DNA from 2 places in the Streptomyces sp. NPDC002144 genome. Region 2 is predicted to be linked to the other one. Evidence: riboswitches for the same ligand, from Rfam matches in the RefSeq annotation. Region 2 holds a riboswitch; the other holds the start of a gene.
The links. A riboswitch is a leader RNA that binds a small molecule or an ion and turns the genes downstream of it on or off. The one in region 2 is predicted to bind S-adenosylmethionine.
Positions count from the first base shown of each region.

Region 1: another riboswitch for S-adenosylmethionine. It lies ahead of ACWCQ1_RS36670 (putative leader peptide); the one in region 2 lies ahead of ACWCQ1_RS16560 (amino acid ABC transporter permease).

Region 1 covers NZ_JBSFDB010000032.1:84,271-91,170, reverse strand. Annotated here, with positions in the region: gene ACWCQ1_RS36690 (dipeptide ABC transporter ATP-binding protein) at 1-1,067, opposite strand, end outside; gene ACWCQ1_RS36685 (ABC transporter permease) at 1,064-1,978, opposite strand; gene ACWCQ1_RS36680 (ABC transporter permease) at 1,975-2,934, opposite strand; gene ACWCQ1_RS36675 (ABC transporter substrate-binding protein) at 2,938-4,557, opposite strand; gene ACWCQ1_RS36670 (putative leader peptide) at 4,784-4,900, opposite strand; SAM riboswitch class IV at 4,935-5,047, opposite strand; gene ACWCQ1_RS36665 (DUF1684 domain-containing protein) at 5,100-5,924, opposite strand; gene ACWCQ1_RS36660 (LLM class F420-dependent oxidoreductase) at 5,968-6,891, opposite strand.
Region 2 covers NZ_JBSFDB010000009.1:255,616-262,515, reverse strand. Annotated here, with positions in the region: gene ACWCQ1_RS16580 (hypothetical protein) at 1-202, shown strand, start outside; gene ACWCQ1_RS16575 (hypothetical protein) at 242-901, shown strand; gene ACWCQ1_RS16570 (putative leader peptide) at 1,013-1,123, shown strand; gene ACWCQ1_RS16565 (glutathione S-transferase C-terminal domain-containing protein) at 1,277-2,152, shown strand; SAM riboswitch class IV at 2,218-2,327, shown strand; gene ACWCQ1_RS16560 (amino acid ABC transporter permease) at 2,653-3,633, shown strand; gene ACWCQ1_RS16555 (amino acid ABC transporter ATP-binding protein) at 3,630-4,427, shown strand; gene ACWCQ1_RS16550 (ABC transporter substrate-binding protein) at 4,491-5,519, shown strand; gene ACWCQ1_RS16545 (GNAT family N-acetyltransferase) at 5,607-6,332, shown strand; gene ACWCQ1_RS16540 (putative leader peptide) at 6,392-6,478, shown strand; gene ACWCQ1_RS16535 (LLM class flavin-dependent oxidoreductase) at 6,555-6,900, shown strand, end outside.

The DNA of each region.
Region 1 (6,900 bases), on a different contig from region 2:
TGTCCGGCGGTCGCGTCGGTGAGGCGCAGCACCAGACGGGCGGTGGTGGACTTGCCCGAGCCCGACTCGCCGACCAGGGCGAGGGTCCGACCGCGTCGGAGGGTGAGGCTGACGTCGTCCACGGCGCGCAGGGTTCGGGGCCCGTCACCGGCGCGGGGCAGCCTGTACTCCTTGACGAGGTTGCGTACTTCGAGCAGCGGTGCCGTCTCCGCCTCGGTGGCGGCGACCGGGGTGCGGGGTCGGGCGGTCGTCAGGCTCGGGGCGCTGGCCAGCAGGTGCCGGGTGTAGGCGTCCCGCGGGGCGGCCAGGATGTCACCGGTGGGGCCGACCTCGACGACCTTGCCCCGGGACATCACCACCAGCCGCTGGGCCCGGTCGGCGGCGACCCCGAGGTCATGGGTCACCAGCAGGACCGCGGTGCCCAGTTCCTGGGTCAGGGTCTGGAGATGGTCGAGGATGACCCGTTGCACGGTGACGTCGAGCGCGCTGGTGGGCTCGTCGGCGATGATCAGCTCGGGCCGCGCCGCGATGGCGACGGCGATCAGGGCGCGTTGCCGCATCCCGCCGGACAGTTCGTGCGGGTACTGCCGCGCCCGTACGGCCGCGTCGGGCAGCCCGGCCCGGTCCAGGACCTCGACCGCCTCGGCGGGAGCCGATCGGCGGGTCGCCAGACCGTGGATGCGCAGCACCTCGGCGACCTGGTCACCGATCCGCCTGACCGGGTTGAGGGAGACCGTCGGATCCTGGGGCACCAGTCCGATGCGTGCCCCGCGGACGGTGCGCAGTTCGGCTTCCGAGAGGGTGGTGAGGTCGTGCCGGCCGAAGCGGATGGTGCCCGCGTCGATCCGGCCGTTCGCCGACAGGAGCCGGATGATCGCGTGCGCGGTCGTGCTCTTTCCGGAGCCCGACTCGCCGACCACCGCGGTCACCTGTCCCGGCCACACGTCGAGATCCACGCCCCGCACGGCCTCGACCGTGCCGCCCCGGGTGCGGTACGACACCGACAGGCCGCGTATCTCCAGCAGTGGTGTGGTCACGTCCTCACCGTCCTCACGTTCGTCGGTCATGGCTGTCGGGACCATTCGCCGTCCAGCGCGCGGGCAATGCGGTTGGTTGCCAGAACGGTCGCGGCGATGGCCAGTCCGGGCAGCGCGGTCAGCCACCATGCGTTGGCGAGGTAGTTGCGGCCGTCGGAGATCAACGTGCCCCACTCCGGGGCGGGCGGGGGAGCGCCGTAACCGAGGAAGCTGAGGGCGGAGACGGCCAGGATGGAGGAGCCGAAGTCGAGGGTGGCCAGGACGATCACCGGGCCCGCCGAGTTGGGCAGCACATGCCGGCCCAGCACCGAGTACCAGCGCGCCCCGCTCGCCCGCGAGGCCTCCACGAACACCGCCTGCCGCACCCGCAGCACCTCGGCGCGCGCCACCCGTGCGAACGAGGCGACGCTGGCGATGCCGACCGCGACCGCCACCTTCACCGTGCCGTAGCCCAGCGCGGTGACCAGGGCGAGGGACATGAACAGCGCGGGGATGGACAGGAGTACGTCGACGAAGCGCATGAGGACGTCGTCCACCCAGCGGCCCACGAACCCAGCGACCACCCCGAGCAGTCCACCGACCACGAACGCGACCAGGACGGCGATCAGCGTCGCCTTGAGGGACAGCTGGGCGCCGTGGACGACCCGGGAGAACACGTCGCGGCCCAACTCGTCCGTGCCGAACCAGTGATGTGCGCTCGGGCCGCGGAAGTTCTGTGCGGGGACGCCCTTCAGCGGGTCCTGAGAGGTGAACAGTCCCGGCCAGAACGAGGCCAGTACCACCAGGACGAGGACGACGACCGACAACAGCAGGCCCGGTCGGCGGGCCAGGAACCGCAGCACACGTCGTACGTCGCCGCGGCCGCGCGGCTCGGGGCCGGGGGCCGTGTCGACCGGCCGGGCCAGGCCGAGGGCGGTGTCGTCGACGAGGCTCTGGCTCATGCGAGGGCCGCCCTTCCGTTCGAGGCCACCACGATCCGTGGATCGAGGAGTGGGTAGACCAGGTCGACGACCAGGTTCGTCGTCACGAAGATCAGCGCTCCGAACACCACGACCCCTTGCACGAGCGGGATGTCCTGGGCCGTGACCGCCGCCGCGGTGACGCGGCCGAGGCCGTCGCGGGAGAACACGGTCTCCACCACCACCGAACCGGCGATCAGTTGCCCCACGAGCAGGCCGACGACGGTCAGCGCCGGCAGGGACGCGTTGCGCAGGGCGTGCCGCAGATGAACCCGCCACCGGTCGGCGCCCTTGGCCCGCGCTGTCTCGATGTACGCCTGGTCCAGTGCGGTGAGCAGGCTCTTGGCGAGCACCTGGGCGACCTGCGCCCCGGTCGGCACCGCCAGCGTCAGGGCCGGCAGCACCAGCCCCCGCAGGCCGTCGTTGCCGAACGCGGGAAACCAGCGCAGCCGGAAGGAGAACAACTCGACCAGCAGCAGCCCCACCCAGAACGTCGGGACGGACACCCCCAGCGGCGGCAGCGACAGCAGCAGCTGCCGCAGCCAGCGCTGTCTGGTGTACGTCGCCACCACCGCCAGACCGCCGCCGAGGAGCACCGCGAGCAGCAGGGCCGCGCCGGTCAACTGCAGGGTCTGCGGCAGGGCGTCGGCCAGCGTCGAGGTCACCGCACGACCGGTGGACACCGAGTCGCCGAAGTCCCCGCGCACCGCCCGGCCGAGGTACTCGGCGTACTGCACCAGCACCGGCTTGTCGAAGCCGTACTCGTGCCGCAGGGCGGCGATCTGTTTCGGGTCGACCTGCCCCGAGTCCATCCCGGCACTGGCCATCGCCGTGACCGGGTCGCCCGGCAGATAGTCCAGCACCAGGAACGAGACCGTGTACGCCGCCCACAGCACGCCGACCGCCTGCGCGAGCCGTTTGATCACATAGCGGCGCATGCGTCAGCCGATCCAGGTGTCGTGCAGCTGGAGCCGGCTGGAGGCGTCGAAGTCCAGGTCGTGCACCTTCTTCGACACGCCCAGTTGGGTCTGGAGCTCCACCACCGGAGCGTAGTAGGCGTTCTGCACGATCAACTGCTGTGCCCGGCCGACCAGTTGCCTGCGCTTGGCCGGGTCGACGGTAGCGGCCTGCTCGGACAGTGCCGTGTCCAGGGAACTCGGGGGCAGGTGGTAGAAGTTGGCCAGCTCGGTGGAGAAGGAGCTGCGCAGGATGTCGGGATCGGCGCGGGTCACGTTCCCCCACACCGCGTCGTAGTCGCCCGACTGGAGTGTCGGGGCGAACTGCGTGACCTGGAGCTGCTTGAGGGCCACGTCGACACCGACGGTCTTGAGCTGCTGCTGAATGAGCTCCAGCGCGGGCTGGTTGGTGGCCGCGTTGGGAAACCACTTGATCGTAAGACTCAGCTTCTGGCCGCCCTTGGCGCGGATGCCGTCGCTTCCGGTCTTCCAGCCGGCCGCATCCAGCAGGGACTTGGCCTTGGTGACGTCGAAGGTCAGGCCGGAGGCGAGGTCGGTGTAGTCGGGTGTGGTGTGTGCGAGGACGCTGGTGGCCGGCCGGGTGCCGGTCGGGAAGACGGTGTCGGCGATCTGCTGCCGGTCGATGGCGTGGAGGATCGCCTGGCGCACCTTGGCGTCCTTGAACAGCGGCCGGGAGTTGTTCAGGCCGAGACCGAACACCACCCCGGGGTTGGCCCGTCGCTGGAGGGTGACCTGGCCACCCTTGAGGGCCGCCTCGTTGGCCTTGCCGACGCTGGCGACGGCGTCCACCTGACCGGACTGCAGGCTGCCGGCCCGCACACCCGGCTCCGGCACGACCTTGAACACCAGCTTGTCGAGATACGCCTCGCCCTTCTTGGACCACAGTGATGATCCCCAGGCGTATCCGGTGCGCCTGGCGAGTGTGAGGGACTGGTTCTGCACGTACTGCTTCAGCACGAACGGTCCGGAGCCGGTCACCCCGTCGCTGCACTTCTGCTGCGGGGTCTTCTTCACGCTGGCCGAGGACTCGATGCCGAGCGAGTGCGTCGAAGTGGCCTGCAGGAACTGGGCGTTGGGCTGGCCGAAGGTCACCTTCACGGTGAGCGGGTCGACCACGGTGGTGCTCTTGACGCCGCTCAGGTAGCCCTCGGCGAGGGTGCCCAGGGCGCCGAGCTTCGGCACCGCGTCGAAGTTGTCCTTGACCACCTGCGCGGTCAGCTTCGAGCCGTCGCTGAAGGTGACGCCGGAGCGCAGATGGAAGGTGAAGGCCGTGGCGTCGGGACTGACGTCCCAGCTCTTCGCCAGCCACGGCACGATCTTGCCGGTCTTCGGGTCCTGGTCCGTCAGGGAGTCCACGAGCTGGCGCACCGAGTAGATGGTCTCGTTGCTGGCGACCTGCTGCGGATCCACGCAGCCGGAGTCCGAGCCCACCGCGAAGGTCAGGGTGCCGCCGGACCTGGGCACTCCGGTGCCGCCGCCCGCGTCGCCGCCGCCGGATCCGCAGGCGGTCAGCAGGGCGCTGGTGGTCACAAGGGCGGTCAGTGCCGCCCACCGAGAGGTTCTGACATGGGGAAGTGCGATCACGGAGGGCTTCTCCTACTCGTGTCACCAGGCACGGCGGTGGTACGGGACTCGGCCGTGCGAGGGCGTGCGGACCCGATCGGCGTGATGCCGACGTCGGGGAGCGCTGTGCAGACAGGGATCAGCGGAAAGGAAGAACGGGGATCAGCGGAAACGAAGTACGCGGATCAGGCGCAGACGGATGCGGCGGCGACCGGTGCCGGGCGGCGACCAGCGCTGAAAAGGCGCGTCAGGCCTGACAGAGACAGCTGGTCGAGCGCTTGAGATCGATGTGGCGCCGACGCGAGAGCCGGGAGAACACGGTGGCGACGGCGAAACGGGCGCTGAGGTCACCACCGTGCCGCATGTCGGTCCTCCACCTGTCCGGCCCCGGTCACGGGGCCACGCGCTTGCGGGATCGTCGCTGATCCCGCCGGGCTTTCACCTGGAGCACCCCACCGCGTGGGAGGGTTGCCGGTCAGCGAGCCAGGGCTTGACGCTGACACTCAATGCCACTCGTGATCGTACGGAGAGATCTTGCCGTTGGTCAATGGCCGGGCCCCGGCTCAGGAACCGCCGCGCTCGCGGGGGATCTTCTGACCGGCCTCGATCGCCACCGGCAGCCGGTTCTCGGCCGGGGGCAGCGGGCACGTGGCCAGGTCCGTGTAGGCGCACGGCAGGTTCGCGGCGCGGTTGAAGTCCAGGACGACCCGGCCGTCGGCGGCGGGCGGCTCCAGCCACAGGGCCCGGTTGGCGGCGTAGGTGGTGACCCCGGAGGTGGCGTCGGTGAACAGCACCAGCAGCCGGCCCTCGCCGGCGCCGGGGAACGCGGTGAGGGACAGCTGACGTCCGTCCAGCTCGAAGTCGATCCTGCCCGGAGCGTCATAGACGTGCTCCAGGCCCTCGACGGCCGCCCCCACGGTGGTCGGCCGGGGTGTGTCGAAGGGGACGTAGCGGCCGGTCACGGCCCAACGCGGGTCGGGTGCGTAGGCAGGTGTTCCGGTGAAGGCCGCGCGCCGGGGCGCGTCCGGGTGCCGGGGGCGCACGATGTCGTGGCCGCCGCGCTTGGCGACCTCGATGACGGCGTCCTTCCACACCGCGTTGACGCCGCCGCGCTCGGGCAGCACGCCGAAACGGTGTTCACCGCGCACCGGGGTTCCCTCGACGACCAGTTCCTCGCCGTCGTCGAGGGTGACGACGACTCCGTCGGGGCCGGTGTGCCAGGCGCCGGGCGCGTCCGGGAAACGCTGGGGGCGGTCGTCGAGCCAGTGTTGGCCGGTGATCGCCAGGATCCCGTGCGGGGCGGAGAGTTGGGCCTCCTGGGCCCGGTACCACTCCAGCCAGGTCTCGGTGAAGGTGTGGAGGTCGGTCGTGGTGGCCTCGGTGGTCAAAGGAGTCTCCTTCGTGCAGGGGCTGTCGGGTCTTCGGGGCGGTTCAGCGGGCGAGTTCGCCGAGGAGTCGCCAGGTGCGTCGGCGGTCGGCCTCTTTGGCGATCCCGGTGCCCGAGAACACGACCTCGGTGGCACCGGCGTCGCGGTATCGGCGCACCTTGGCCTCGACGGTCCGCTCGTCGCCGATCACGGCCAGGTCGGCGGCTCGTCGGGCGCCGGAGAGTTCGATGACCCGGGCGTAGGACGGGATCCCCTCGTAGAAGGCGAGGTTCTCGGTGGCCTTGGCCTTTACTGCCTCCACGTCGTCGGTGACCACGCCCGGCACGAGGGCGACGATCCTGGGCGCGGGGCGGCCGGCGGCCTCGGCGGCGGTGGTCAGGGCGGGCACGATGTGGTCCGCCAGGGCGCGTGGTCCCGCCAGGTACGGCAGGATCCCGTCCGCCAGTTCACCGCTGACCCGCAGCGCCTGCGGCCCCATTGCGGCGACCAGCAGGGGGACACCTCTCTCGGCACCCGGTACCCGCGCCGGGCGCGGGGTGGTGGCGGTCAGCAGCTCACCGTGGAAGTCGGCCGTGCCGGTCTCGGTCAACTGCCGCAGCCCGGTGAGGAATTCACACAGCCGGGCGATGGGCCGCTCGAAGGGCAGGCCGAAGGCGGTCTCCGTCAGCAGTTTCGTGCCCAGGGCCAGGCCGAGGTGGTAGCGGCCGTGGGTCGCGGCCTGGGCGGTCTGGGCCTGGCTGGAGACGAGCAGTGGGTGGCGGCCGAAGACGGGGATCGCGGAGGTGCCGACCTGCAGTCCGGGCACCTCGCGCCCGACGATCGCCGCGAGCTGGGGCGAGTCCGCGCCGAAGCTCTGCCCGAACCAGGCCGACGTGACACCGGACTCCGCTGCCTCATGGGCCAGTCGTACGGCGGCGTCGACCTGGTTCGGCGCGTCGGACGCGGTGAGCACTACTCCAACCGTCATGTCGGTTCA
Region 2 (6,900 bases):
GCCGGGCGGATCGGCCGAAGGGCTCGCCCACGATCTCGTCCTGGCCGGTGCCGTGGACGCCGAAGTCGTGGAGCACGCCCGACGGCTGCTGGCCCTGACCGCCCCGGACGCGGGCCCCCGCGGGACGTACCGGGTCGATCTGCGGGAGGCGCGAGGCGTGCAGGTCGGCGACGGCAACACCCAGCACAACACGTTCGGTTAGGCGCCCGACCGACACCCACGGGCCGCAGAAAGCACCGCCATGATGAGGAACAGCCGGACCAACGGCGCCCAGGCCGGCGACGGCAACGTCCAGCACAACACCTACCTGCCCCCGCAGCGGGCCACGCGCCGCCGCTCACGGGACTACGCGCCCACGGCGACCGTGACCGCGGGCGACCACTCCACGGTCACGCAGAAGAACACCCATCTGAAGTTCTCGGTCCCGGTCATCGGCCCGCTGCTCGGCATGGCCTCCGCCCATCCCGTGATCGCCGGCGTGGCGGCGGTGACGCTCATCGGGGGCGGCGGTCTCGCGACCACGGCCGCGCTGTCCAGCCCGCAGCCCTCCGTCTCGACCGCGCTGGTCCGCGGGTTCCGCATGATGGACCCCGGGGGCACGCCGACCGGCTACGACTTCAGCCACACCCCGCCGGTACCGGCGGGGTCGAGCACCGACGCCATCTACGTCTCGGGTGGCTACCTGGCCGCGAGCAACGGCAAGCTGGCCTCCTGGAACTCCGACAAACTTCCCACCGCGGCGGACTGCCGCAAGGCGGTGGCGCAGAATCCCGTGCGCCAGACGGTGGCCGTCGTCCACTACCTCACGTGCTACGTCGACCGCAACAGCAACCCCGGCTACATCCTGGTCACCGCCGTCGGAAGCGAGTACACGACCGTCGACACCGCTCATCTCCGCTGACCCCACCGGGAAAGTCCACCGGGGCGTCCGCCATGCGGGACGCCCCTCTTGACGTGGTCCGCGGTCGGATCGACACTCACTGAGGGAATCCTAGTGAATAGGTAGGGAAACATGAGGCGCCATGAACCGGTCACCGTCCGCGTGGTCCGTTCGCCTCTTCTGACCTCCCGCCGCCACATCGATCTGCTGCGAGTCTGCAGCGCGATCAGGCCCCAGGGCTGAGCCGCGGCCTTTCCCGCGCCGGCACCCGCCCCCTCGGGGGCGCCTCGTCCGGCGCGCACGGGTGAGCCCTGCTCCCAGGACCGCCGCCCCATTCCCGCCCGCCCGACGTCGCTTCCGCCGCGCGTACGTCCGCGCCCGCTCCCGGGGAGAGTCATGACCATCGCACCGCCGGCCACCCACGCCACCGCCCACGCCACCGACCGACCCGCGCCCGCCTTCCGTGGCCGCATCGGCCGGGACGCGCGCAGCGGCCACTACGCCGTTCCGGGCCGCTACCGCCTCCATCTGTCGACCGCCTGTCCCGACGGCCTGCGCATCGCCGTCACCCACAGCCTGCTCGGCCTGGACACCGTCTGTCCGGTGACCCACCTGCCCGCCGTGCCCGACTGCCCCGAAGGCGGCCACTCGGCCCTGCGGCCGCTGTACGAGGCCAGCGCCCACCGCTACCGCGGACCGGCCGTCGGACCGGTGCTCAGCGACGACTGGTCCGGACGGATCGTCAGCACCCACGCGCCGGACATCATGCGCGACCTCGCCCGCCGTTTCTCCACCGGCGGTACCTCCCTCCACCCCTGCGGCGCGGACTCGGAGATCGAGGCCGTGGAGCGGATGTGCCGGGAGGGGATCGAGGAGGCGGCGCAGCGGGCCGGGTCGGCCGGCGAGGACGCGGTCGTGTGTGACACAGCACTGACCACCCTGCTCGACACCCTGGGCGCCCTCGACCGCTGGCTCACCGGCCGTACCTACCTGATCCGTGACGAAGTCACCGCGGCCGACGTCGAGTTGTGGGCCGCGCTGGTCCAGCTCGACACCGTGCACCGCAACCACCTGGACGCCGCCGCCGTCCAGCGCATCGCCGACCACCCCACCCTGTGGGCCTACGCCCGCCGGCTCGCCGCCCACCCGGCGTTCGGCGGCCACCTCGACCTCGACGGCATCGAACGCCGCCACCACGCACGCTGCCAGGGACTGGAGGCCGCCGGAGCGGCCGTACGGATCCTGGACTGGGCGGCCCACAAAACCCGTTAGCCGTTCCACCTGGTGGACGGGCGTTGACATGTGTTCGGACGATTGTTTTAACTGACAACCAGAACGGTCATGAGCGTCAGCGACAAGCCCTGGCTAGCTGACCGGCAACCCTCGCACCGCGGTGGGGTGCCCCAGGTGACGACCGGACCGGATGACCTTTCGGTAAGCGCGAGGCCCACACGGGCCGGAACAGTGACGGTGACGCCATGTACGCAGCTCCCAGGACGGCCACGCGCCGCCCACAGGGCTGCGTACAGCCGTACCCGAACCCTCTCGTGGCCGATCGCGCCGTCGATCTGCTCCGCGTGAACAGCGCACTGTGTACCGCATCGGGCCGTGCCCGCTGTCGGGGCTGACCTCTTCCCGCAGCCCCCGCACCCCCTGACGAACACCGCGACGCGGTGTGCCGTCGTCCTTTCCGCCCCCCGGTACTCCGCTGTCGCGTCCGCCGCCGCATGCCGCCGCGCCGTCCGGGGTGTCCGACCCAGCCGGAGCCCACCATGAGTGAACCCCCTGGCGCCACCGTCACGCTTGCGCCGACGTCCGCCGCAGACGAACCGTCAAAGCCCCTCACCGCCCAGCGAGTTCTGCCGCTGCGGCGCCCCGGACGCTGGATCGCCACCGCGGTCGTCCTCGTCCTGGTCGCCCAGTTCGTGCACGGCCTGGTGACCAACCCGTTCTACCAGTGGGACCGCTGGGGCTACTGGTTCCTGCGCCCCACCATCCTCGACGGTCTGGTGATCACCCTCGAAGTCACCGCCTACAGCGCGGTGTTGGGCCTCCTCGGCGGCATCCTGCTCGCCCTGGCCCGGCTGTCGAGAAGCCCGGTGCTGCGCGCCGTCAGCTGGACCTACATCTGGGCGCTGCGCTCCATCCCGCTCATCGTGGTGCTGCTCTTCCTCTACAACTTCAGCGCCCTGTACAAGACGTTGAGCGTCGGCATCCCCTTCGGTCCGGCCTTCTTCTCCTTCGACGAGACGAAGCTCGCCACCGACATGGCCATCGCCGTCATCGGCCTCAGCCTCAATGAGGCGGCCTACGCGGCCGAGGTCGTCCGCGGCGGCATCCTCTCCGTCGACCAGGGCCAGCACGAGGCGGCCGCGGCACTCGGCCTGCCGAAGGGCTACCAGTTCCGGAAGATCGTCTTCCCGCAGGCACTGCGCTCGATCATCCCCAACTACGTCAACCAGCTCATCGGCCTGATCAAGGGCACCTCGCTGGTCTTCTACGTCTCCCTGCTCGACCTGTTCGGCTCCGCGCAGACCATGGGCTCCACCTATCCCGGCGACATCGTGCCACTGCTGCTGGTCGTCACCGTCTGGTACCTGATCCTGACCAGCGTCGTCTCCGTCATCCAGTTCTACGTCGAGCGGCACTACGCCCGCGGTGCCACCCGCAGCCTGCCGCCGACACCGCTGCAGAAGCTCCGCACCGCTCTCACCGAGCTGCGGGCCCGTATCCGCCGGGAGGCCGCCGTATGACCACCGACACCATCGAGGCCCTGGCGAACGTCGAGGCCGCCACCGTCGAGGTGCACGACGTGCACAAGTGGTACGGCACCCACCGGGTGCTGGACGGCGTGGACCTGACCGTCCGCCCCGGCGAGGTCACCGTGATCCTCGGCCCCTCGGGCTCCGGCAAGTCCACCCTGCTGCGGGTCATCAACCACCTGGAGAAGCCCGAGATCGGCCATGTCAGCATCAACGGCGAACCGATCGGCGTGAAGCGGCAGGGCGACCGGCTCAAGGAGCTCAGCGAGCGGGCCATCCTCACCCAACGCGGCCGGATCGGCTTCGTCTTCCAGAACTTCAACCTCTTCCCGCACCTGACCGTCCTGGACAACGTGGCCGCGGCCCCGGTCGCCACCGGCCGGCTCGGCAGGACCGAGGCCCAGGAACTCGCCCGGGAACTCCTCGGCCGCGTCGGCCTCGCCGACAAGACCGGCGCCTACCCGCGCCAGCTGTCCGGCGGCCAGCAGCAGCGCGTCGCCATCGCCCGCGCCCTCGCGCTGCGCCCCGGCGTCATCCTCTTCGACGAGCCCACCTCCGCCCTCGACCCCGAACTGGTCGGCGAGGTGCTCGCCGTCATCAAGGACCTGGCGACCAGCGGCACCACCCTCGTCATCGTCACCCACGAGATCGGCTTCGCCCGCGAGATCGCCGACCGGGTCGTCTTCATAGACGGCGGCCGGATCGTCGAGCAGGGCCCGCCCTCCGAGGTCCTCGACAACCCTCGGCACGAGCGGACCAGGGACTTCCTCAGCAAGGTCCTGTGACTCGCCGCAGCTTCAGACCTCCCCCCACACCACTCTCATCACCTCCAGCGACAAGGAACGGCCATGTCCATCCACTTCACCCGACGCAGCCTGATACGCGGCATCACCGCGGCGACCGCCGTCGCCTCCCTGGCCACCGGGCTCGCCGCCTGCGGTGGCAACAGCGACGCGGCCACCTCCACCGACGCCGCCGCCAAGACCGGCGAGGTCGTCGTCGGCCAGGTCTCCAACGGCGCCGCCCAGCAGACCTCCATCAAGGTCTCCGAGGTCAAGTCCATCAGCGCCGAACTGCCCGCGGCCGTCAAGAAGAGCGGCAAGCTGGAGATCGGCATCGGCGCACTGCCGGCCGGCTTCCCGCCGCTGGCCTACGTGGGCAGCGACCAGAAGACCCTCACCGGCTCCGAGCCCGACCTCGGCCGTCTGGTCGCAGCGGTCCTCGGTCTCAAGCCCGAGGTGAAGAACTCCACCTGGGAGAACCTCTTCGTCGGCATCGACAGCGGCAAGGTCGACGTGGCCTTCTCCAACGTCACCGACACCGAGGAACGCAAGAAGAAGTACGAGTTCGCCTCCTACCGGCAGGACAACCTGGCCTTCATCGTCCCGAAGAAGAGCACCTGGAACTTCGACGGCAACTACGAGAACCTCGCCGGCAAGACGGTCGCCGTCGGTTCCGGCACCAACCAGGAGAAGATCCTCCTGGAGTGGAAGGCGAAGCTCGCCAAGGAGGGCAAGAAGCTCACCGTCAAGTACTTCCAGGACAGCACCAGCACCTTCCTCGCCCTGAACAGCGGGAAGATCGACGCGTCCTTCGGCCCCAACCCCGGCTTCGCCTACCACAACCGCCAAGTGGCCAACACGCCCAACGCCACGCGTACGGCGGGCACCTACTCGGGCGCGGGTGCCAGCCTGCAGGGCCTGATCGCGGCCACCGCGAAGAAGGACAGCGGCCTGGCCAAGCCGCTCGCCGACGCCATCAACTACCTGATCAAGAACGGTCAGTACGCCGAGTGGCTCAAGGCCTACAACCTCTCCAACGAGGCCGTGGCCAAGTCCGAGGTCAACCCGCCCGGACTGCCGCTCGACAACTCCTGACCACCGCGCGCCGGGGACTCCGCCGCCGCTGCGCGGTGGAGTCCCCGCGCCGGACATCCCGAGCCGCACACCGGAGACCGCCACACCATGTCCGTCATCGCCCTCGACGCCAACTCCTCGCACCTCCTGGACAACCCCGCCTGGGCCGCGCTCACCGGCCCGCACGCCCGCTTCGCCCAGCGCGTCGGCCACGCCGTCCGCTACCAGCCGGACGTGGCCCCTTTCCACGCCCTCTCCGACGAGGACGACCCGCGCGCCTGGGCCGACCTCGCCGCACTCGTCGGCCCCGGCGGCACCGCCGCGGTGCGGGGCGTGACCGAGGCGGCGGAGGGCTGGGAGGTCGTGCGCACCGGGCACGGCGTCCAGCTCGTCGACACCGCCCTGCGCGCCGAGCCCGACCCCGAGGCGGTGCGGCTCGGCCCCGACGACGTGCCCGAGATCCTCGACCTGGTCGCCCGCACCGAGCCGGGCCCCTATCTGCCCCGCACCGTCGAACTGGGCACCTACCTCGGCATCCGCCACCAGGGCCGGCTGATCGCCCTGGCCGGCGAGCGGCTGCACCCGCCGGGCTGGACGGAGATCAGCGCCGTGTGCACCGACCCCGCCCACCGTGGCCGGGGCCTGGCCACCCGTCTGGTCCGCGCGGTCGCCGCCGGCATCAAGGAGCGCGGCGAACGCCCCTTCCTGCACGCCGCGGCCACCAACGTGAACGCGATCCGGCTGTACGAGTCGATCGGGTTCACCCTGCGCAGCCGTACCGTCTTCTCGCTCGTCCGGCACACCGGGGCCGCCGCGCTGGAAGAAACGGCATAGCCGTGCCGTTGTCCTTGTCGAAGGCGAGTGCTCGGCCCACGCGGACGGAGGTGCGACACATGACACGTGTAGCGCGCGTCGTCCGCCTCCACTCCCGGCCCCACATCGACCTCCAGCGCGTCGCCGGCTCCCTCTGTAGCTCCTGACCCCGTTTCCCCAGCCGCCGTGCGCCCCGACTCCCGCGGGCCGGCGATCTCGTACGGACCTCCAGGAAGGCACCTCGTGTCCGCAACTCCCGCTTCCTCCCTGCACCTTGCCGTCGCCCTCGACGGCACCGGCTGGCATCCCGCCTCCTGGCGCGAGCAGGTCGCCCGCCCCCGGGACCTGTTCACCGCCGGCTACTGGGCCGACCTGGTCGCCGAGGCCGAACGCGGCCTGCTCGACTTCGTCACCCTCGAGGACGGACTCGGCCTGCAGTCCTCGCAGTTCGGTGAGCTCGACGGCCGCACCGACCAGGTACGCGGCCGCCTCGACGCCGTACTCACCGCGTCCCGCATCGCACCCCTGACCCGGCACATCGGCCTGGTCCCGACCGTGATCGCCACCCACACGGAGCCCTTCCACATCT